DNA from 2 places in the Kitasatospora sp. NPDC051914 genome. Region 2 is predicted to be linked to the other one. Evidence: riboswitches for the same ligand, from Rfam matches in the RefSeq annotation. Region 2 holds a riboswitch; the other holds the start of a gene.
What was found. Region 2 has a riboswitch for cyclic di-AMP ahead of AB0M03_RS06005 (glycoside hydrolase family 16 protein). Riboswitches for the same ligand answer to the same signal wherever they lie in the genome.

Region 1 (11,592 bases), on a different contig from region 2:
GCACCATCGTCCGCCCGGCCCGGACGAGCACCGGGTCGCCGAGGGCCCGCCGGATGCGGCCCAGGGTGCGGCTCATGGCGGGCTCGGACAGGTGCAGCCGGGCCGCGGCGCCCGAGACGCTGCGTTCCTCGACGAGCACGTCCAGGGCGATCAGCAGGTTGAGGTCCATCATGGATTGCACGGCACGCATTCCTCTCATGCAGAACATGCACTGGATGCAATCCAAGCATCGCCCTACGGTGGACGGGAACCCACACACCTCCCGCTCCGGAAGGAGCTCCCCCGCCCATGCCCGAAAACACCCGGACGGCACTGCGCCGGTCCACCCTGCTCACGATGTGCGCCAGTGTGCTGGTCGCCCAGAGCATGGTCGCCGCGATCAACCTGATGATCCCCCAACTCGCCGCCTCCGCCCTGCATCCGTCCCCGAGTGCACTGCTCTGGACGGTCGACGCGTACGTCATCGTCTTCGCCGGTCTGCTGATCCCGGCCGGTGCGCTGGGCGACCGCTGGGGGCGGCGGCGTGCACTGCTCGCCGGGCTCGCCCTGTTCGCCGCGGGGGCGTGCCTGAGCGCCGGTGGCGGCACCCTCGGTTCGGTGGCCGCGCTCGTCGCCGGGCGGGCGGTCTCCGGCGCGGGGGCCGCGCTGGTCATGCCCGCCACCATGGCGGTGCTGGTGCACCTGGCCGGTCCGGAGCGGCGGGTGCAGGCCGTCGCCTCCTGGACGCTCGCGGTCGGCCTCGGCGGCCTGGCCGGGAACGTCGGCGGCGGCCTGACCGCCCAGTACCTGCCGTGGCAGGCGCTGTTCTGGGCGATGGCACCGCTGGCGGCCGTACTGGCGGCGGCCGTGCTCCGCACCGTCCCCGACCTGCCCCGCCACGCGACGCCGGCCGACCCGGTGGGCTCCGCGCTGCTGATCGGCGGTACAGGCGCCGTGCTGTACGGCATCATCGAGGGCCCCTCGCACGGCTGGTGGTCGGCGCCGGTGCTCACCGGGTTCGCGGCCGGGGCGGTGCTGCTGGCGCTGTTCACCGGGCACGGGCTGCGGGCGCGGCGGCCGCTGGTCGACCCCCGGGTGTTCCGCTCCCGCCGGCTGCGCGCTGCAGCCGTGGGCACGGCGGCGTCCTTCTTCGGCCTGTTCGCGCTGTTCTTCGTCAACTCGCAGTTCCTGCAGTACGCCAAGGGCTACTCGCCGGCCCGGACGGGGCTGGCGATCGTGCCGCTGACCGTCGGCATGGCCCTGGTGCCGCGGCTCGCCGCGCGGTTGCAGGACCGGCACGGCGTGCGCCTGGCGGCCGGTGGCGGGCTGGCCCTGATCGGCGGCGGGCTGCTCGGCGTCTCCACGGCCGGCCCGGCCACGCCGTACCCGGTGTACGCGCTGTGGCTGCTCGTGCTGTCGGCCGGCATGGGGCTGTGCGCCCCGGGCCTGACCCACACCGTGGTGTCCGAACTCCCCGGTCACCAGGCCGGGCTGGGCGCCGGGCTGAACACCGCGGCCCGGGAGCTCGGCGCGGCGCTCGGCGTCGCGGTCGTCGGCACGGTGCTCGCCTCGCACGCCGGTGGCGGATCTCCGCACGGCCCGGCCGAGTTCACCGCCGGGATGGCGGCCGGCCTGCGGGTGGTCGCGGTGCCGGTGCTGCTGGCGGCCGTCGCCGTGACGCTCGGCCTGCGCGGCCGGCCCGCCGGCGCCGGCCCCGCGGCGGTTCCCCGGCCCGTGGCGGACCGGAGCGCGAGCTGACCCGCGCACGGGTGACCAGTGTGCACGGGTGACCGACACGGGCCGACCGCCGGCCCGCCGCCTCCCGGCCGGCCGGCACCCGGCCGCGGGGGCGGCGGGCCGGTTTGCCACCATGCCTGTCATGACCGTCATCGTTTCCGTCGACGCAGCGGGGTGCGGCTGCGCGGCGCGCCGCCCCTGGTCCCCCACTCCTCCGCCCGGGTGGGCGCGGGCCGCCGGAACGTCGCTGGCCCGCTGGGCGGCGCCCGGGTGCGCCGCGTCGCCGTACGGCGGCCACGGGTTCGCGCCCGCGGAGCGGGCCCCGGTGGCGGGCGAGGTGCGGATGGTGGGGATGGACGGCCCGTTCCTCACCGAGGGGCCGTTCTGGTGCCTGTTCGCGCCGCCGTCCACGGTGGCGAACTGCGCGCCGGACTGCCCGGAGGAGCTGCCCGCGCACGCCATGGTCCGCTGCACACCGCTGGCGGTGGCGGACGCCCGGCCGGGCGGAGCCTGGGTGCGGGTCTCGGTGGACGAGGTGGTCGGACTGACGGAGGCCCAGCAGCGGTGGGCACCGTCCGCGGAGGGATCGGTGACGGACTGGCTGCCGCCGGAGGGCGCCGGGGTCGATCGGACGAGCTTCCGGCACGGCGTCTTCCGGTACGTGGAGTGGTCGGCGCAGGGCGACCTGGGATGGTGGGCGGTGCTGCGGGAGGACGGCGACCGGCCGGTGCTGCTGCTGGCCGAGTCATGGTCCTTCGACGAGAACGACGTGGCGATGGGGCACCGGCCACTGACGGACGGGGAGGCGGCCGCGGTGCTGGCGTGCTGGCCACCGGAGGACTGACGGCCGACCCGGTCGGGGCCCGGTCGGACGGCTTGCCGATGCTTTCCGTTCCGCCACGAACGGTGCCGGTCCGGTGTTCGTGTGTCGCGCCCGAACGGCGGCGCAAAGATCCTCCGGAGCCTCCGTTCGTGCCGTGATCACCCCGGTGGGGCGGGCCCCCCGGGGCCGCCCGCCGACGGTCCGCCATTCCCCGCACACGGCAACGGAAGCGGCCGCCCGCATTTCCGGCGCGGAATTTCGCCGAATTTCCCGGGGAATTCGTCCGGGACCGTCCGCCGCGGACACGTCAGGCCGGGCCGACATCCCCCGTGACCTGCACGGCGACCCGTCGGCACCCCGTCGACAGCCGTTCGCATGACGGGACGTGTGGCCGAAATGCACGCCTGCGACATCTCAGCACTCGTGATGATTGTGTGATGTTCAGGATGCTGGCTTGTTATCGCGGTGACGATCCCTCTAATCTCCACCTCAGCCCGACAGCACGGGCACCCGAGGCGCGGCACGCCGAACCCTGCCCACCGCGTCGAACGGGTCACCGACCAGACCCTGGGCAGGGACGGGGGACCCACGTTTCGACGCCGCCCCCACACGGCTAGGGGTGAAGCCGCGTCCGCGCGGCCGGGCCACCTCCCCGGTCCGAACCCGACAGCTCACCTCGCAGGCGTGCGGAGAGGGAACTCGATGGGTTTCATCGGCTCCGGCCGTCACCGCCGCCCCACCCAGACCGAGCGCGCCGTCGCAGCCGCCGGCGTGGCCGGTGCAGGTCTGGCGATCCCCCTGCTCACCGCCACCGGCGCCCACGCCGCCCCGGTCACCACCTGGGACGCGGTCGCACAGTGCGCCACGGCGGGCAACTGGACCAAGGCCACCGGCGACGGTACCTACGGCGGACTCCAGTTGGACCTGCGCACCTGGGTCGCCTACGGCGGCGACCTGTTCGCCTCCACCCCGGACCGCGCCACCAAGGACGAGCAGATCACCGTTGCGGAGCGGGTGCTCGCCGACAACGGCGCCAAGGTCTGGGGCAAGTGCGCCACCACCGCGGGGCTGACCGGCGAGGGCAAGCCCGAGACCGTCGTGCCGACGGAGACGGCCACGCCCGCGCCGACCACCACGGCTCGCGGTGCGGCCCCGGTCTTCCCCGGTATGCAGGGCAAGGACGCCAACGGCGTGTACTGGTACCAGGCCGGCGGCCAGTGGTACTGGACCACCAGCCAGGAGATCTACGACTACTGGACCGGCCCGGGCGCCACCCGGAACGACCAGGGCGACAACTCCGGCAACAAGCATTCCGCCACTCCGCCGACCCCGTCCGCCCCGACCACCGCGCTGCCGCCCACCGACACCGTGCCGGGCACCCCCGGCGCCACCACCCCGGCCCCGGGCACCACCCCCGGCACGCTCCCGGGGACCACGGCGCCGACCGCGACCGACCCGACGACCGGTCAGCCCGTCACCGGCGTCCCGCCGGTCACCGACCCCGTCGGCGCGGCCACCGGCCCCGCCGCGCCCGCCAGCACGGACCAGGCCCCGGCGGCGGCCACCACCGCGCCGCAGGACTCCCCGGGCACCCCGGAGGCGACCACCTACACCGTGGCGGCCGGTGACACGCTGTCCGACATCTCCGACAAGAACAAGCTCGGCGGCTGGAAGCACGTGTACGACAGCAACGAGTCGACCATCGGCGAGAACCCGGACCTCATCAAGCCCGGCCAGGTCCTCAAGATCAAGTAACCTCGCGGGCACGACGCACGACGGCCCCGGGCAACCGCCCGGGGCCGTCGGCGTGCTGCGCGTGCTGCGGCTCAGATCCTGCCGGTGCCGGCGCCCGCGGCGTCCGGTTCGTCCGGCGGGCGATGGGTGCGGTCACCACGGAGGTGGAACCCGGCATCCTGGGGCTGCTGTGGCGCGAGGGCGTCCGCCGGCAGCGCTGAGGCCGGACGGCCGGCCCGGGCGCGGGGGCGCCTTCCGTCTCCGCGCCCAACATCCCTTTCTGCGCGGAGTCTTGACGCGCCGAGTGGCGCCGACTAGACATTCCCTCGCGCTTGGGAGCGCTCCCACACTATGGAGGAAGCCCCGGCGCCCCCGTCCGCCAGCCCTAGGAGCCGCACGTGTTCCGCCACCGCCGTCGAATCGCGGCAGCGAGCGCCGTAGTCGCCGCCGTCGCGGCCTGCTGCCTGCCCTCCCCCGCGTCCGCCGCCACCGGCCGGGAGCGGGCCCCCGCGCCCGGCACCAGGTTCTACGTGGACCTCGACAGCAAGGCCCTGCACCAGGCCGCCGCCGACCTCAAGGCCGGCGACCACGCCGGTGCGCTGGCCATGGCGAAGATGGGCTCGCACCCGGTCGCCCAGTGGTTCAACGGCACGGCGACGCCCCAGGAGACCACCAAAGCCATGGCGAAGCTGCAGGCCAGGGCGGCCCTGCAGCGGCAGGTCCCGGTGACGGTGGCGTACAACGTGCCCGGCCGGGACTGCTCGCAGTACTCCGCCGGCGGCGCCTCCAACTCCGCCGAGTACGCCGCCTGGATCGACGGCCTCGCCAAGGGCATCGGCGACCGCCGCACCGTGGTGGTCCTGGAGCCGGACGGCCTCGCACTCAGCCCGTCCTTCTGCGGCGGCACCGCCCAGCAGCAGGCCGACCGGCTCGCCGAGATCAACGCCGCCGTCGACCGGCTGACCGCACAGCCGCGCGTCGCCGTCTACCTGGACGCCGGCCACAGCGGCTGGCAGTCCACCGGCACCATGGCGAAGCTGCTCGTCGACGGCGGTGTCGGCCGGGCGCAGGGCTTCTTCCTCAACGTCTCCAACTACCAGCGCGACGCCGACCTCGTCCGCTACGGCACCCAGATCGCCAAGTGCACCTGGTACCTGACCCACACCCCCGGCGCGGTGGCCGACGACTGCGCCGACCAGTACTGGCCGCAGGCCGATGCGGACGCCTGGTACGCGTCCCACGTGCCGGCCGGCACCGAACTGCCGCACTTCGTCATCGACAGCAGCCGCAACGGCCAGGGCCCCTGGACGCCCACCGCGACCTACCCCGACCCGCAGACCTGGTGCAACCCGCCCGGCCGCGGCCTGGGCACCCGGCCCACCGCCGACACCGGTGTCCCGCTGCTGGACGCCTACCTGTGGATCAAGGTCCCCGGCGAGTCGGACGGCAGCTGCACCCGCGGCACCACGGGCGGCATCGACCCGGAGTACGGCTCCGCCGACCCGGCCGCAGGTGCATGGTGGCCCGCCCAGGCCCACGCCCTGGCCGCCGGCGCCTCCCCCGCCCTGCGCTTCAACACACCCGCACCAGCGGGCCACTGACCCACCCCCCAGCACGCCCGGTACCACCCACCGGGTATGTCGTCTGCTCGCCTTCGGGCCCTCCTGACCCGGCGCCGACGGTCGTCGCTCCGTCGCTGCGCTCCCTCGCTCGCCCTCCTCGCCCGCCGACGGGCAGGAGGGGCCCACCCTTTCGGCACCGGCGGGCCCTCCGGCTCGGGGCGCCGGGCGCCGCCTGCCTCGGTCAGCAGCGGCGCCCGGCGCTTTTTCGCGCCCAAGGGGCGTCGAAACTTTTCGGGACATGCGCCTGACCAGTGTCCGCATCCGGACGGTCGCGCGTCCGATGCGACAGCCGAAGACCTGCCTTGAGCGCGCCCTGACCGACTGTCAGCAGGTGGAGAAACTTTCGGCACTTATCTCGAAACTTGTTATTGACGCAGCCTCAACAACAACGACATACTCGTCGGCGATCGACCTCCCGCCGCTGGCCGCGTGGCGGATGCACCACACCGCAACAGGTCCCACCCAGCCTGTCCGGGCGGTTCCCCACGGCCGTCCGGCCAACGGAAAGAGGTTGTCGATGATCCACCGCTCCCCCGGGTCCCCGGGGCTGCTCCGCCGGGTCGCACTGGCCGGCACCGCGGGCCTGCTCGCCGCGGCCGGCCTCGCCGGTGCGGCCAGCACCGCCCACGCCGCCAGTACGCTCGGCGCGTCCGCGGCCGCCAAGGGCCGCTACTTCGGCACCGCCGTCGCCGCCAACCACCTCGGCGAGTCGGCCTACGCGACCACGCTGGACACCGAGTTCAACGCGGTGACCCCCGAGAACGAGATGAAGTGGGACGCCGTCGAGGCCACCCGCAACTCGTTCAACTTCGGCTCCGCCGACCAGATCGTCGGCCACGCCCAGGGCAAGGGCATGAAGGTCCGCGGCCACACCCTGGTCTGGCACTCCCAGCTCCCGAGCTGGGTCGGCGGCCTGGGCGCGGCCGACCTGCGCACCGCGATGAACAACCACATCACCCAGGTCATGACCCACTACAAGGGCAAGATCTACGCCTGGGACGTCGTCAACGAGGCCTTCCAGGACGGCAGCAGCGGTGCCCGGCGCAGCTCGCCCTTCCAGGACAAGCTCGGCAACGGGTACATCGAGGAGGCGTTCCGCACCGCCCGCTCGGTCGATCCGGGCGCCAAGCTCTGCTACAACGACTACAACACCGACGGGCAGAACGCGAAGAGCAACGCGGTCTACGCGATGGTGAAGGACTTCAAGCAGCGCGGGGTGCCGATCGACTGCGTCGGCTTCCAGTCGCACTTCAACAGCGCCTCGCCGGTGCCGAGCGACTACCGGGCGAACCTGCAGCGCTTCGCCGACCTCGGCGTGGACGTGCAGATCACCGAACTCGACATCGAGGGCTCGGGCTCCGCGCAGGCGGCGAGCTACACCAGCGTGGTCAACGCCTGTCTGGCCGTCTCCCGCTGCACCGGCATCACGGTCTGGGGCATCACCGACAAGTACTCGTGGCGCAGCAGCGGCACCCCGCTGCTGTTCGACGGCAACTACGGCAAGAAGGCCGCGTACACCGCCGTGCTGACCGCCCTCGGCGGGTCCTCCTCCGGTGGCGGAGGGGGCGGCGGTACGGCCTCCTGCACGGCCACCTACAGCCTCACCCAGAGCTGGAACGGCGGCTTCAACGGGCAGGTGACGGTGAGGGCGGGCAGCACCGCGATCACCGGCTGGACGGTCACGGTGACCGTCACCCCGCCGCAGAAGGTGTCCGCCACCTGGAACGGCACACCGAGCTGGGACAGCAGCGGCAACGTCATGACGATGAAGCCCAACGGCAACGGCAGCCTCGCCGCCGGTGCCTCGACCAGCTTCGGCTTCACGGTGATGACCAACGGCAACACCGCGGCGCCCGTGATCGGCGGCTGCACGGCCGTCTGATCCCCCACCGGGTGCCCCGCACGGGGGCGGTGCGGCGGCCCCACCGGCCGCCGCACCGCCCCCGTGTCCGTGTGCAAGGACGTGGGGTCGACGGCGGCCGGACGCAGTCCTCCCCTGCCTTCAGGCGTCGCGGCGCCGCACCACCGCCACGGTGGTGGCCGTGGCGGCGAGTGCCCAGGCGGCCAGGGCGATCCAGGCGCCGGGGACGGTGCCCGGGTAGCGGCCGAGGGTGGCGGAGGACTCCGGGTTGAACGCCAGTCGTGCCGCGGCGTGCAGCGGCAGGTGGTTGCCGATCTCCTTCAGTACCCGGTACCGCTCGCCGCCGAAGAGCATGGGCAGCAGGAACAGCAGCCCGACCACTGCGGTCACCGAGGCGGTCGGGTGCCGCAGCACGGCACCGAACGCCGCGCCGACCAGCCCGCAGACCGGGACGACCAGCGCGTACCCGGCGACCGCCCGCAGGCAGCCGGCGTCGCCGATCGACAGCCCGACGTGCCGGGAGGCCAGCATGGCGTTGGTGGTGAAGAAGGAGGCGGTGGAGACGGCGGTGCCGAGGCCGAGGGTGAGGCCGGTGACCAGCACCAGCTTGGCCGCCACCACCCCGCGGCGGTCCGGGACGGCGGCGAAGGTGGTGCGGACGGTGCCGGTGGCGTACTCGCCGAAGACGGTGATGGCGCCGAACACGGCCGCGGCCAGCGCCATGACGGAGCAGGCGATGGAGCCGAGGCCGTGCCACAGCGGGTCGTAGCGGTAACCGGGCGGTGCGGCCTGCAGGTTGTCGATGTAGGGCAGGTCGCTGTGGACGGCGTTCACGTTGATCGCGACGGCGGCGACGGCGCTCAGCGCGAGCAGCCAGAACGTCGACCTCAGCGAGCGCATCCTGATCCACTCGGCGGCGAGCAGGTCGGTGAAGCGCGGTGCGGGTTCGCCCTCGCGCAGCGGTGCCGCGGCAGCGTGGGTGGCACGGGCAGCGCGGGTGGCACGGGCGGTGCGGGCGGTGGGCGTGGTCACCGGGCCTCCCCGGCGTGGTGCTCGGTGCTGTCGGCGGTCAGTGACATGAAGGCCGCCTCCAGGGACGAGTCCAGGGGGGCCAGACGGTGCAGCAGGATCCGGTGCCGGTGGGCGAGTTCGCCGATCCGGGCGGCGCTCAGGCCGGTGACCGTGCACCCGCCGTCGCCGTCCGGCTGCACCTCGGCGCCCTCGGCCAGCAGGACGCGCGCCAGACCGGCGGCATCGGGCGCGTGCACCACCACCACGGGTGCGGTGCCGCGGGCGGCGAACTCCGCGAGGCTCTGCTCGGCGATCAGCCGGCCCCGGCCGACCACCACCAGCCGGTCGGCGGTGTGCTGCATCTCGGCCATCATGTGGCTGGAGACGAAGACCGTGCGGCCCTCGGCGGCGAGGCGGCGGAACAGCCCGCGCACCCACCGCACCCCTTCCGGGTCGAGCCCGTTCAGCGGCTCGTCGAACAGCAGCACCGGCGGGTCGCCGAGCAGGGCGCCGGCGATCCCGAGGCGCTGCTTCATGCCCAGCGAGTAGCCGCCGATGCGGCGCCGGGCGGCCGTGGCCAGCCCGACCTGCTGCAGGACCCCGTCCACCCGGGTCTGCGGGATGCCGTTGCTGCGGGCCAGTGCGGCCAGGTGGGCCCGCCCGCTGCGGCCGCCGTGCACGTCGTGCGCGTCCAGCAGGGCGCCGACGTGGCGCAGCCCGCGCGGGCGGGTGCCGAAGGGCACCCCGTCCACGGTGACGGAGCCGGCGGTGGGTGCGGTCAGGCCGAGGATCATGCGCAGGGTGGTGGACTTGCCCGCGCCGTTGGGGCCGAGGAAGCCGGTGACGGTGCCGGGTTCCACGGTGAAGGTCAGGTCGTCGACGGCGAGGGTGCCGCCGTACCGCTTGGTCAGTCGGGTCGCTTCGATCACCCGGCCCACGGTGCCGGGGCGGGCGCCTGCGCCGCATCGGCCCGCCGGCCGCATCCGCGGGGTGCGGCCTCCGCCCCGGGGATGCCGCCCGTGGGCCGATGCCGCGGCCGTCGGGTACGCCTACGATCCTCTGCATGACCGCCGAGCCCCGCCCGCCCCTGCTCAAGCGCCTGCCACCCGGGGTGTGGGTGGCCGCCGCCTGGGTCACGGTGATCGCCGTGCGCTCCCTGCAGCGCCCGGACGAACTGCGCCGCCTGTTCCGCTACCACGGGAACGTGGAGGACGGGCCGCTGCTGCTCACCGCCGTGGTGACGACGCTGGTCGCGGTGCTGCTGTTCCGCCTGCAGGCGGCGGCCGTGGCGGTGACCCTTGCGGGCTGTGTGTTCTCGCTCGGCATGGAGGTACGGGCGACGCCGTTCGTGCTGTTCTTCCTCGCGGACGCGCTGGTCGGCTTCACCGCGGCGACCCGGCCGCTGCGGTACTCGGTGCCGGTGGCGCTGCTGCCGGTCGGCACGGTCGTCGGCTACACGGCCTGGGAGTTGTGGAACGGCTACCCGTCGAGCGTCTCGGTGGCGCTCGGCCTGGTGTCGAGCGCCGCCGTGGCCTGGCTGGTCGGCCACAACGTCCGGCAGGGCCGCGAGCACGTGGAGGAGCTGCGCCTGCAGGCCACCCGGCAGGCGGTGACGGCCGAACGGCTGCGGATCGCCCGTGAGTTGCACGACATGGTCGCGCACGCGGTCGGTGTGGTCGCGATCCAGGCCGGAATGGGGCACCGGGTGATGGACACCCAGCCCGAGCAGGCGCGGGAGGCGCTGAAGGCCATCGAGACGACCGGCCGGGAGACCCTGGCGGGGCTGCGGCGGATGCTCGGTGCGCTGCGGGAGAGCGATCCGGAGCCCGGGCCGCAGGCCCCCGTGCCGGGGCTGGCCGACCTCGGCCGGCTGGTCGCCGCCGCCGGGGGCGCCGGCGTCCGGGTGGCCGTGGAGTGGCGGGGCGAGCGCCGAGAACTGCCGGCCGAGGTGGAGCTGGCGGCCTTCCGCATCGTCCAGGAGGCGGTGACCAACGTGGTCCGGCACTCGGGGGCGGCGGAGTGCCGGGTGACGGTCGACCACCGGCCGGACGGGCTGGCCGTCGAGGTCGTCGACGCGGGCTGCGGCAGCGGCGGTGCAGCCGGCGCGGGCTACGGCATCGTCGGCATGCGGGAGCGGGTGGGCCTGCTGCACGGCAGTTTCAGCGCCGGGCCCCGTGCCGGGGGCGGGTTCCGGGTGGCGGCGCAGCTGCCGGTGCCGGCGGAGGCCGTCCGGTGATCCGCGTCCTGCTGGTGGATGACCAGCCGCTGATCCGTACCGGGCTGCGGGTGCTGATCGCCGACGCTCCGGACCTGGAGGTGGTCGGCGAGGCGGGCAACGGCGCCGAGGCGGTGGAGCTCGCTACCCGGTTGCAGCCGGACGTGGCGGTGATGGACATCCGGATGCCGGGGACGGACGGCATCGAGGCGACCCGGCTGATCACCGCCGACCCCGGCTGCCGGACGCACGTCCTGGTCCTCACCACCTTCGACGACGACGACTGCGTGTACGGCGCGCTGCGCGCCGGGGCGAGCGGATTCCTCGTCAAGGACATGCAGTTGGACGCCATCCTGGACGGCATCCGGGTGGTCGCCGCCGGGGAGGCGCTGATCGCTCCGGCGGTCACCCGACGGCTCATCACGGAGTTCGCGGCGCGCCCCGAGCCCTCTCCGGGCGCCGGTCCCGGCACGCCTGCCGGGCCCGCGGGTACGGCCGGTGCCGGGCGGGCGGTGCTCGACGGCGTCACCGGGCGGGAGCGCGAGGTGCTCACGCTGGTCGGACGCGGCCTGTCGAACACGGAGATCGCGGCGGAGCTGTGCATCAGCAC
Region 2 (11,592 bases):
GGCCGCCAGGGCGGCCGCCAGGGTGCCCTCGCCGCCGTCGGCGACCGGGAGTTCGCGCACTTCGGTGCCGGGGGCGGCGCGGCGGACGCCGGCCGCGATCCGGGCGGCGACCTCGGCGCCCTCCAGGGAGCCCTTGAACTTGTCGGGGGCGACGACCACATGGCCCCGGGCGGGGGTGGCGGGCATGGTGGTGGCCTTTCTTCGGGAACGTCTCTGTACTGGCACTACCCAGGGGGTGAGGGGATCAGCGCGACCGGCCGTCACCCGGCAGTCCCCTCGCGTGGTGCGACCCCCTCTCGGCCGTTCCACTCGTTCCGCTTCCGACGTTCGAGAGGCTCCCCTCGGCCGAGAGGGGGCGGGCGGCGCGCACGGGCACGACCGAAGTGCCTCCGGGAGGGTGGCGCGCCGCCGGTCTGGGTCGACCGGCAGGGGCGGGCAGGGCCTCGGCCCGCTGCCGGTCGGGTTACGGCCTCCTGGCGGCGCGGGCACGACCGGACAGGTACACGCCGCCAGGAGGAGTCGGGGGGCGGGTCAGACCGTCCGGCCGGAGAGCCGCTCGACGCCGCGCAGCAGCGCGGAGTGGTCGAGCGCACCGTCGCCGTTGGCACGGGCGGAGGCGACCAGCTGGGCCACCACGGCACCCACCGGGAGGGCGGCGCCGACGGCGCGGGCGGCGTCGGTGACGATGCCCATGTCCTTGTGGTGCAGGTCGATCCGGAAGCCGGGGGCGAACTCGCGGTTCAGCATGTTCGCCCGCTTGCGGTTGAGCACGGTGGAGCCGGCCAGACCGCCGCCGAGCACCTCCAGCGCGGCCTGCAGGTCGACGCCGGCGTTCTCCAGGAAGACCACGGCCTCGGCGAGGACCTGGATGTTGACGGCCACGATCAGCTGGTTGGCGGCCTTCACGGTCTGGCCGGCGCCGGCCGGGCCGACGTGGATCACCGTGGTGCCGAGGGCGTCGAACAGCGGCTTCGCCTCGGCGAAGTCCTCCGCCGCACCGCCGACCATGATCGACAGGACGGCCTCGATCGCGCCGGCCTCGCCGCCGGAGACCGGGGCGTCCAGGGTGCGCACGCCCTTGGCCCTGGCCGCGGCGTCGACCTTGATCGAGGTCTGCGGGGTGATCGAGGACATGTCGATCACGAGGGTGCCGGGCTGCACGTTCTCCAGCACGCCGCCCTCGCCGAGGATGACCTCCTCGACCTGCGGGTCCGCGGGGACCATGGTGATGACGACCTCGGCGTCCTTCACCGCGTCCGCGATGCCGGTGGCACCGTGGCCGCCGGCGGCGACCAGGGCGTCGATCTGGGGCTGGGTCAGGTTGTAGCCGGTGACGTGGTGGCCGGCCTTGACCAGGTTGGCGGCCATCGGGCTGCCCATGATGCCGAGGCCGATGAAGGCGATCTTGCGGCTCATCGCGTCGTGCTCCTTGCGTTGGGGAGGGTGGTGTGGGGGTGGCTCACTTCGCGGCGCGGAGCTCGCGCGGAAGCCACTCGAAGCTGTCGGCGCTGACGCCGGTGGAGGGCTTGTACTCCAGGCCGATCCGGCCCTGGTAGCCGGCGGCGGTGAGGCGGGCGAAGAGGTCCTCGAAGTCCAGCCCGCCGGTGCCGGGCTCGTTGCGGGCCGGGACGTCGGCGATCTGCACGTGGCCGATCCGGTCGGCGTACTTCTCGATCACCGCGGCCAGGTCCTCGCCGTTCCTGGCCAGGTGGTAGAGGTCGCAGAGGAACTTGGCGTTGCCGAGGCCGGTGGCCGCGTTGACCCTGTCCACGACCTCGATCGCCGCCTCGGCGCTGAGCAGGGCGTAGTCCGGCGACTCGACCTCGTTGAGGGCCTCGATCAGCAGGATCGCGCCCACGGAGTGCGCGGCCCGGGCGGCGAGGACGAGGTTCTCCAGCGCCAGGGCGTCCTGCTCGGCCGGGTCGGTGCCCGCGATGCGGTTGCCGTACAGGGCGTTGAGCGCCCCGGTGCCGAGCGACCCGGCGAGGGCGGCGGCGACCGGGACGTTGGCCCGGAAGCGCTCGCTCTCGGCGGGCACCGAGGCGGTGCCGCGGGCGCCCTTCACGAGGTCGTCGAGGAAGTTGAGGCCGGTGAGCTGCACGCCCGCGTCGGTGAAGGCCTTGCGGAGCGCGTCCAGCTCGGCCGGCGACGGGTCGTGCTCCTCGCCGAAGGGCCACCAGAGCTCGGCGGCGGTGAAGCCGGCGGCCGCGGCGGCGGCGGGGCGCTCCAGCAGCGGGAGCTCGTTGAACAGGATCGACAGGTTGACCGTGTAGCTGTGCGCGGCGGCGGCAGTCACGTGCTCACCTTCCCTCTCTTCCGTTCCCGACTTCCACGATCCGGAAGGGGGATTCTGTCTGGTGGAAGCTTTGCCGAGGAGCTTCCGGGCCGTCAAGGCCGCCGCAACAATTTGTTGAAGTGGCCGAACGCGGCCGGTCGCACCGCCTCCGGGCTGTCCGATCACCCAGCCGCCCCGCGCACCCGTGCGCCCGGTCCGGCCCTTGCGCACGGCGTCTAGAGTGAGCGCGTGCGATTGATGGTGGAGTTCACGACAGAACCGTTCGAGCTGGACAGCTTCCCGGACCACGCCAAGGCAGCCCGCCGGGTCGTGGACGAGGCCGGCCTCGACGTCTCGGTCGGCCCGTTCGGCACCAGCGCCGAGGGCGATGCCGAGCAGACCCTGGCCGCCGTCACGCGCCTGCTGCGCGAGACCCTGGAGGCCGGGGCCACCCGGATCTCCCTCCAGATCAGCGTGCTCGGCGACGAGCAGTCCCCGGAAGGAGTGGGTACGCCGTGAGCAACGCCCTGGAACACCCGCTCACCGCGGCGATAAAGCCACTGCTGGACGCGGTGGGCGCCACCGCGGTCGAGCCGGCCGAGGCCCGCCCGGACGACGTCGTCCTGGAGTGGGACGGCGAGGCGGCGGTGGCCGTGCGCCTGCCGCACCTCAGCAGTGCGCTCGACCGGCTGCTCGCCGAGATGACCCGTCAGTTCGACGGGCGCCCGCTGACCGAGCTCGACCGGGCCGAGAAGCAGCGGGTGGTGGCCCTGCTGGAGGAACGCGGCGCGTTCACCGTCCGGCACGGCGTGGAGACGGTGGCCTCGGCCCTGGGCGTCAGCCGCTTCACGGTCTACAACTACCTGAACCGGCAGGAAGGCGCCCGGAAGGGCTGACGCCGCCCGCCCCGAGTCTTCACCCGAGCGGCGGCCGGGCCCATTGGCGGATCACACACGACATCCCCCGGCGACCGGGCCCGCCGCGACACGTAACCACCAACCGTTCAACAAAGTGTTGACGGCCTCGGGTGGTGGATCTAGCTTGTGCGAGTGGCACCACTCTTCAGGAGGTCCACCCGTGACCAACCAACCCACCGCATCGACCGCGGACACCGGGGCCCTTGAGGCCCTGGCGGCGGCCCCGGCCGCCGAACTGCGGGAGACGCTGCTGGAGATCTGCTCCAGCCCCCGCTGGGCCGAGGCGGTCGAGGCCGCCAGGCCCTGGCGGGACCGGCCGGCCCTGCTGGCCGCCAACGCCGCCGCCATGGCGGTGCTCACCGCCGACGACCTCGCCGACGCGATGGCCGGTCACGCCCGGATCGGCACGCCGAAGGCCGGCGACGCCACCTCCGAGCGCGAGCAGGCCGGCATCCGGGGAGCCGACACCGCACTCCTCGACGAGCTGCACGAGGCCAACGCCGCCTACGAGGCGAAGTTCGGCCACGTGTTCCTGATCTGCGCGACCGGCCGCACCGCCGGCACCATGCTCGCCTCGCTGCGCGAGCGCTTCCCCAACGACGCCGCCACCGAGAGCGAGATCGTCCGCGGCGAGCTGCGAAAGATCAACGACATCCGCATCAACCGGCTGCTCGACGGTCCGCAGGCCTCCGCCTGAGGACCCACGGGCAGCCCCTCCCTGCCACAGTGAAGGTCGTCCACCCCATGACTGGCATCTCCACGCACGTGCTCGACACCAGCCTCGGCCGGCCGGCCGAGGGCGTCCCGGTCGAGCTTGCGCTGAACACCGAGGGTGGCTGGAAGGTGCTCGGCACCTCCGCCACGGACTCCGACGGCCGGGTCAAGGACCTGCCGGCCGTGGAGGCGGGCTCGGTCGTCCGGCTGCTCTTCGACACCGCCGCGTACTACGCGGGGCGGTCCGAGGAGGCGCCGTTCTTCCCCGAGGTAGCGATCGTCTTCACGGTCGCACCCGCGCAGCACCACTACCACGTGCCCCTGCTGCTCAACCCGTTCGGCTACTCGGTCTACCGCGGAAGCTAGTGGACCGACCTGGAAGCTTAGGAGCCATGCCATGGCCCATGTGCTCGGTCAGAACCAGTACGGCAAGGCGGAGAACCGCATCGTGCGGGTCTACCGCGACTCCACCCGGCACGAGATCAAGGACCTGAACGTCTCGGTCTCCCTGCAGGGCGAGTTCGAGGACGTCCACCTCACCGGCTCCAACGCCAACTGCCTGCCCACCGACACCACCAAGAACACCGTCTACGCCTTCGCCAAGGAGTACGGCATCGAGTCGGCGGAGGCCTTCGGCATAACGCTGGCCCGCCACTTCGTCGACAACACCGAGCGCGGCGTGGTGCACAGCGCCCGCATCCGGATCGAGGAGTACACCTGGGACCGCATCCGGACCCCGGACAGCTCCGCCCGCTTCATCGGCTCCGAGGAGGTCGGCCACTCCTTCGTCCGCAGCGGCCAGGAGGTACGCACCTCCGAGATCGTCTACGACGGCGAGTCCGTCCAGGTGATCTCCGGTCTCAAGGACCTGGTCGTGATGAACACGACCAACTCGGAGTTCTGGGGCTACATCAAGGACAAGTACACCACCCTCCAGGAGGCCTACGACCGCATCCTGGCAACCCAGGTGACGGCCCGTTGGAAGTACGGCTACACCGGCCGCGACGACGAGCCCCAGCCGAACTGGAACCGCTCGTACAACCACGTGAAGCGCCACATGCTGGAGGCCTTCGCCGAGACGTACTCCTACTCGCTGCAGCAGACCCTGCACGCGATGGGCACCCGGGTGCTCAACAACCGCGCCGAGGTGGACGAGGTCCGCCTGGAGCTCCCCAACAAGCACCACTTCCTCGTCGATCTGGAGCCCTTCGGCCTCAAGAACGAGAACGAGGTGTACTACGCCGCCGACCGGATGTACGGCCTGATCGAGGGCACCGTGCACCGCGAGGGCGTCGTCCCGGTCATCCCCGTCGCCTGACGGCCGGGCCGGCGCACCCGCCCACGGGCCGGACGGCCGCCGCGGGGCACCTGTGCCTCCCCGCGGCGCCCGCACCCCGTCCGGCCCGGCCCGCCCGACCCGCCCCGTCCGGCGGCCCGGGCGCACCACCCGCCGCTCCGCCCGCGGCGCCCCCTCAGCCCTCGCCCCCATAGGAGTTCACACCATGACAGTCCAGCCCCCACCCGCCGACCAGCGGATCGTGATCGAGAACGTCGCCGTCGCGACGGTGGACGCGAACGACACCGAGTACGCCCGCGGCCACGTGGTGATCCTCGGCAACCGGATCGAGTCGGTGGGCGACGGCCCGGCCCCGCAGTGGCTGGACAACGTGGTGCGCCGGATCAACGGCGAGGGGCACCTGGTCACCCCCGGCCTGGTCAACACCCACCACCACTTCTACCAGTGGATCACCCGCGGCCTCGCCCAGGACAACATCCTCTTCGACTGGCTGGTCGCGCTCTACCCGACCTGGGCCCGGATCGACGACAAGCTGGTGCACGCGGCCACCCAGGGCTCGGCCGCCGCCCTGCTCAAGTCCGGCTGCACCACCGCCTCCGACCACCACTACGTCTTCCCGCAAGGCGGCGGCGACATCCTCGGCGCCTCCATCGAGGGCGTGCAGGAGCTCGGCCTGCGCTTCACCGCACTGCGCGGCTCCATGGACCGCAGCAAGAAGGACGGCGGCCTGCCGCCGGACCACGCGGTGGAGAGGACCGAGGACATCCTGATCGCCTCCGAGGCCGCCGTCGACACCTGGCACGACGCCTCCTTCGGCTCGATGCTGCACGTGGCCCTCGCGCCCTGCTCCCCCTTCTCGGTCTCCACCGAACTCCTCAGGGAGTCCGCGGTGCTGGCGCGGCGCAAGGGCGTCCGGCTGCACACCCACGGCTCGGAGACGGCCGAGGAGGAGCAGTTCTGCAAGGAGCTGTTCGGCATGGGCCCGACCGACTACTTCGAGTCCACCGGCTGGCTCGGCGAGGACGTGTGGATGGCGCACTGCGTCCACATGAACGACTCCGACATCGCCAAGTTCGCCGAGACCGGCACCGGCGTCGCGCACTGCCCGTCCTCCAACGCCCGTCTGGCGGCCGGCATCGCCCGCGTCCCGGACATGCTGAAGGCCGGCGTGCCGGTCGGCCTGGGCGTGGACGGCACCGCCTCCAACGAGTCCGGCGAGCTCGGCACCGAGCTGCGCAACGCCCTGCTGATCAACCGCCTGCACGGCCGGCCGGACGCCCTGACCACCCGTCAGTCGCTGCGCCTGGGCACCATGGGCGGCGCCCGGGTGCTCGGCCGGCAGAACGAGATCGGCTCCATCGAGCCCGGCAAGCTCGCCGACCTGGCCCTGTGGAAGGTCGACGGCATCATGCACTCCTCGATCGCCGACCCGGTGGCCGCGCTCACCCTGGGCGCCCTGCCGCCGCTCGCCGTGCTCTTCGTCAACGGCAACGCGGTCGTCGAGAAGGGCGTGCTGACCACCGTCGACGAGGACCGGATCGCGCTGGCCTGCGCCCGCGCCGCGAAGGAGCTCGCCTCCCGCGCCTGATCCCAGGACTCCGGGCCGCACCAGGGACGGTGCGCCACCCGGACTCCGCGGCCCCGGCCGGCCCGCAGCGGGCCGGGGCCGGCCGGAGCACAGCCCCCGGACCCACGGCGAGGGTCCGGGGGCTGCGGCGTGCCCGGATGTGATGGACCTGACACCGGCGGTCCGGCGCCTTGCCCTCCGGGAGGACACTGCTAACCTGCTCGGACGCCCGCGCCATGCGGGCCCCGTCCCGGGACCGCCGAGTCCCGTCCGCCCGGTGACGGAAACGCGAGATGCGACACGGACGGGAGCGGGGGAACCAGGTAAGTCGCCCTGGCCCCGCGCGCACGCTCGCGGGACGGCCAGGGCTCGGGGTGAAGCCGCCCTCCGGCGGCCGGGCCACCTGACGGCCCGAATCCGACAGCTCACCTCGCAGGCGTCGTCGAGGAACAACTCCATGCCTGTTTCCGCCATCGCCCTCAAGGTGGGCGCGGTCGCCGGGCTCGGCCTGCTTGCCGTCCCCTTCCTGGGCAGCGCCGAGGCCGCCGACGTGCCCGAGGTGACCCAGGACCGGCTCTCGCCGGTCGCCATCGCCGCGGACACCGCGGCAGCCGCCTCCCTCTCCGTCCACTCCTCCGCCTGCTTCACCGCCCGGAAGGTCGGCGTCGCCGTCCGCGACGCCGCCGGCAACAGGCTGGACTTCCCCGGTACCGCCCGCAACGTGCGGATCTGCCCCGACGGGGTCACCGTCACCACCGCCGCCCGCACCCTGCCGGCCGGCGTCTACACCGCCTTCGGCACCTGGCAGGACGGCAACCGGCGCTGGCACAACCTCCCGGCGCAGACGCTGGACGTCCGCAGCACCGGCACCCCCGCGCCGGCCCCGAGCCCGACCACGGCACCGACCACGGCCGCCCCGAGCCCCTCCCCCACGGCGACGCCCTCCCCCACGGCCTCGGCGACCTCGTCCTCGCCGGCCCCCGGCTTCACCGCCTCCCCGTCGGCGGGCTCCTCCCCCACCTCGACGGCCGGTGCACCGACCTGGTCGGACGACTTCGACGGCGTGAACGTGCCGCTCGGCAGCTGGACGGGCTGCTCCAACGGCCCGTCCATCACCGCCAGCCACTGCACCGGGCTGCCGGCCGCGGTGGACAGCAAGTGGTGGGCCTACCCGGACGGCTGGAAGGACACCAGCAAGAACGGCACCTACTCGCCGTCGAAGACGATGTCCATCGCCAACGGCCAGATGAACCTCCACCTCAACCGGGACGCCTCCGGCACCTGGGTCTCCGCGCCGGTGCCCAAGCTCCCCTCCCCCACCGGCGGCGGCGTCCAGTACGGGCGCTTCGAGGTGACCTGGAAGGCGACCTCGGCGGCCGGCTACAAGATGGCGTGGCTGCTCTGGCCGGACGACGACGTCTGGCCGCAGCACGGCGAGATCGACTTCCCCGAGGGCGACCTCAACGGCACGATCAAGGCCTTCATGCACCGCGCCGACGCCACCTCGGGCAGCGACCAGGACGCCTTCTCCACCGGCGTCCCGACCGCCGGCGCGTGGCACACCTCGGCGGTCGACTGGCAGAAGGACGGCGTGACCTTCTACCTGGACGGCAAGGTGATCGGGCGCTCCACCGCGCGCATCCCCGCCAACTCGATGCACTGGGTGCTGCAGTCCGAGACGGCCCTCGGCGGCACCGTGCCCGCCGTGGGCTCCTCGGCGGACATCGCCGTCGACTCGGTCAAGTTCTGGAAGGCGGGCTGACCTTCCTCGTCCGCCCGGCCGGCGCCCTCCCCCCGGGGGCGCCGGTCAGGCGGTGCGGCCGAGCGTGGCGAGGTAGCCCCGCCAGCCCCCGTGGCCGGTGATCTCCCGGTGCACCCCGCGCTCGAGTTCGCCCCTGCGCAGCACCATGGACAGGCACGGGGTACCGTCCTCCAGGGCGATCACGCCGAGCTCCAACTCCGGCGGCTCGCCGGGCAGGACGGCGTCGCGCAGGTGCTCCAGCGGGACGTCGTACAGCTCGCCCTCGATCGCCGAGCCGCTGCCGGGGTCGGGCAGCAGCCCGGGGCAGACGTCGCGGACGGAGAAGAAGCGGTGGCCGGGCGCGGTGCGCACCGGGCCGACCAGGTACTCGGCGACCAGCGGGTGGAACGGTCCGCCGGTCATGGCCTGGCCGTTGAAGAAGATGAGCGCCATGGGGAAGTGCCTCCGAAAACAGGCGTTCCGTACGGCTCCGGTGCCGGGGCGGCGGGAGCCGTACGGAACGGTGAAATGTGGCGGGCGAGTTCGACGACCTGGAGGGGCGGTGGGACGCCCGCGGGCGGATAGGTTGGGGTCAGTCGAGCAGGGGCAGCGCGGGCAGGGTGAGGAAGTCGACGAACTCCTCTGCCAGGGCGACCTGTTCGAAGAGCCTGGCGGCCTCGGCCCAGCGGCCCGCGGCGTAGGCGTCCGCGCCGAGTTCGGTGCGGAGCTCGGCGAGCTCCTCGGCCACCAGCCGGCGGACGAGCTCCGCGGTGGCCTTCTCGCCGGTGTCGGAGAGCACGACGCCGTTGTTGATCCACTGCCAGATCTGCGAGCGGGAGATCTCGGCGGTGGCGGCGTCCTCCATCATGTTGAAGATGGCGACGGCGCCGAGGCCGCGCAGCCAGGCCTCGATGTAGCGGACACCGACCTGGACGGCGTTGTGCAGGCCCGCACGGGTGCAGTGGCCGCCGGCGCCGGCGATGTCGAGCAGCTGGTCGGCGGTGACGGGCTCGGCGGGCGGCGGCGCGTCCTTCTGGTGCGGGCGGTCGCCGAGCACGGCGTCGAAGCTGGCGCGGGCCACCGGGACGAGGTCCGGGTGGGCGACCCAGGAGCCGTCGAAGCCGCCGGCCGCCTCGCGGTCCTTGTCGGCCTTGACCTTCTCGAAGGCGGCCGCGTTGACCTCCGGGTCCCTGCGGGAGGGGATGAACGCGGCCATGCCGCCGATCGCGTGGGCGCCGCGGCGGTGGCAGGTCTGCACCAGCAGGCGGGTGTAGGCGGCCATGAACGGCGAGGCCATGGTGACGCTGTTGCGGTCCGGCAGGATGTAGTGCTCGCCGGCGTCGCGGAAGTTCTTGACGATGGAGAAGAGGTAGTCCCAGCGGCCCGCGTTGAGGCCGGCCGCGTGGTCGCGCAGCTCGTAGAGGATCTCGTCCATCTCGAAGGCCGCGGTGATGGTCTCGATCAGCACGGTGGCGCGGATCGTGCCGTGCGGGATGCCGAGCTCGGCCTGCGCGTGGGTGAAGACGTCGTTCCACAGCCGCGCCTCGAGGTGGCTCTCGGTCTTCGGCAGGTAGAAGTACGGGCCGGAGTTCGGGTCCTCGGTGCCGCGGGCGAGCAGGCGGGCGGCGTTGTGGAAGAAGTAGAGGCCGAAGTCGAGCAGGCCGCCGGCGACCGGGGTGCCGTCGACCAGCAGGTGTGTCTCGTCGAGGTGCCAGCCGCGCGGGCGGACGACGACGGTGGCGAGTTCGACGGCGGGCTTCAGGGTGTAGGCCTTGCCCGCGGGCGAGGTGAAGTCGATCCGCCCCTCGAAGGCGTCGATCAGGTTGAGCTGGCCGGAGACGACGTTCTCCCAGGTGGGCGAGGTGGCGTCCTCGAAGTCGGCGAGCCAGACCTTCGCGCCGGAGTTGAGCGCGTTGATCACCATCTTGCGGTCGGTGGGGCCGGTGATCTCCACCCGGCGGTCCTGGAGCGCGCGGGGCGCCTCGGCGACCTTCCAGTCGCCCGCCCGGACGTCGGCGGTCCCGGGCAGGAAGTCGAGGGTGCCGGCGGCGGCGATCTCGGCGCGGCGGGTCTTCCGTCGGGCGAGGAGCTCCTGGCGGCGGCCCTCGAAGGCGCGGTGGAGCCCGACCACGAAGGCGACGGCCTCCGGGGTGAGCACCTCCTCGGCGCGGGCGACGCGCGGACCGGCGACCGTGACGACCGGGGCGGCGGACGATGCGCCGACAGGTCCCTGATCTGCAGCCATGGGCAGGACACTCCTTGGACGGTTGAGCCAGCACTGGGGGTTCCTCCGACGGGAACTCCCGAGATCCGGACCCCCCTACGGGCGGGTTCCGTTCTGTACAGTGGAGCCTAGTTTCCGCGATACAGAATTTCAACGGTTTGTTGATGCGATCGCCGGGACTCTACTCCTCCCCCGACAGCGAAGGAAACACCGGTGGCCAGCACTCCCGCCGCAGACCGGACAGGCACCGACCGCTCCGGCGGCGTGCAGTCCGTCGAACGCGCCTTCCACCTCCTGGAGGCCCTGGCCGACGCCGGCGGCACGGCCGCGCTCAGCGAGCTGTCCGCCAGCTCCGGCCTGCCGATGCCGACGATCCACCGTCTCATCCGTACCCTCGTCCAGCAGGGATATGTCCGGCAGGACACGGCCCGTCGGTACACGCTCGGCCCGCGGCTGATCCGGCTCGGGGAGACCGCCGGCCGGCTGCTGGGGAGTTGGGCCCGCCCCTACCTCGCCGAGCTGATGGAGGCCACCGGGGAGACGGCGAACCTCGCCGTCCTGGAGGGCGGCGAGGTGGTGTACGTCGGGCAGGTGCAGTCGCGGCGCTCGATGCGGATGTTCACCGAGGTCGGCCGCCGGGTGCAGCCGCACTGCACCGGCGTCGGGAAGGCGCTGCTGGCCCAGCTGCCCGAGGACGAGGCCCGCGCCGTCCTGGGCACCCGACCGCTGCAGGCGCACACCCCGTACACACACACCGACCCTGCGGAACTGCTGCGGCACCTGGCGGCGGCCCGGGACTCCGGCTACGTGGTCGACGACCAGGAGCAGGAGATCGGCGTCCGCTGCATCGCGGTCGC

Region 1: it holds a riboswitch for cyclic di-AMP, as region 2 does, so the genes downstream of both, AB0M03_RS30455 (transglycosylase family protein) here and AB0M03_RS06005 (glycoside hydrolase family 16 protein) in region 2, are expected to answer to the same signal.

The regions. Positions count from the first base shown of each region.
Region 1 is NZ_JBFAXX010000057.1:29,197-40,788, reverse strand. It holds gene AB0M03_RS30470 (LysR family transcriptional regulator) at 1-190, opposite strand, end outside; gene AB0M03_RS30465 (MFS transporter) at 289-1,737, shown strand; gene AB0M03_RS30460 (hypothetical protein) at 1,859-2,560, shown strand; cyclic di-AMP (ydaO/yuaA leader) riboswitch at 3,088-3,240, shown strand; gene AB0M03_RS30455 (transglycosylase family protein) at 3,242-4,294, shown strand; gene AB0M03_RS30450 (glycoside hydrolase family 6 protein) at 4,672-5,874, shown strand; gene AB0M03_RS30445 (endo-1,4-beta-xylanase) at 6,413-7,777, shown strand; gene AB0M03_RS30440 (ABC transporter permease) at 7,898-8,788, opposite strand; gene AB0M03_RS30435 (ATP-binding cassette domain-containing protein) at 8,785-9,696, opposite strand; gene AB0M03_RS30430 (histidine kinase) at 9,831-11,003, shown strand; gene AB0M03_RS30425 (response regulator transcription factor) at 11,000-11,592, shown strand, end outside.
Region 2 is NZ_JBFAXX010000006.1:13,830-25,421, reverse strand. It holds gene AB0M03_RS06050 (glycerate kinase) at 1-186, opposite strand, end outside; gene AB0M03_RS06045 (2-hydroxy-3-oxopropionate reductase) at 532-1,416, opposite strand; gene AB0M03_RS06040 (TIM barrel protein) at 1,460-2,296, opposite strand; gene AB0M03_RS06035 (thiamine-binding protein) at 2,525-2,794, shown strand; gene AB0M03_RS06030 (helix-turn-helix domain-containing protein) at 2,791-3,171, shown strand; gene uraD (2-oxo-4-hydroxy-4-carboxy-5-ureidoimidazoline decarboxylase) at 3,353-3,889, shown strand; gene uraH (hydroxyisourate hydrolase) at 3,937-4,272, shown strand; gene pucL (factor-independent urate hydroxylase) at 4,304-5,224, shown strand; gene AB0M03_RS06010 (8-oxoguanine deaminase) at 5,409-6,791, shown strand; cyclic di-AMP (ydaO/yuaA leader) riboswitch at 7,048-7,224, shown strand; gene AB0M03_RS06005 (glycoside hydrolase family 16 protein) at 7,228-8,532, shown strand; gene AB0M03_RS06000 (gamma-glutamylcyclotransferase) at 8,578-8,964, opposite strand; gene aceB (malate synthase A) at 9,104-10,756, opposite strand; gene AB0M03_RS05990 (IclR family transcriptional regulator) at 10,949-11,592, shown strand, end outside.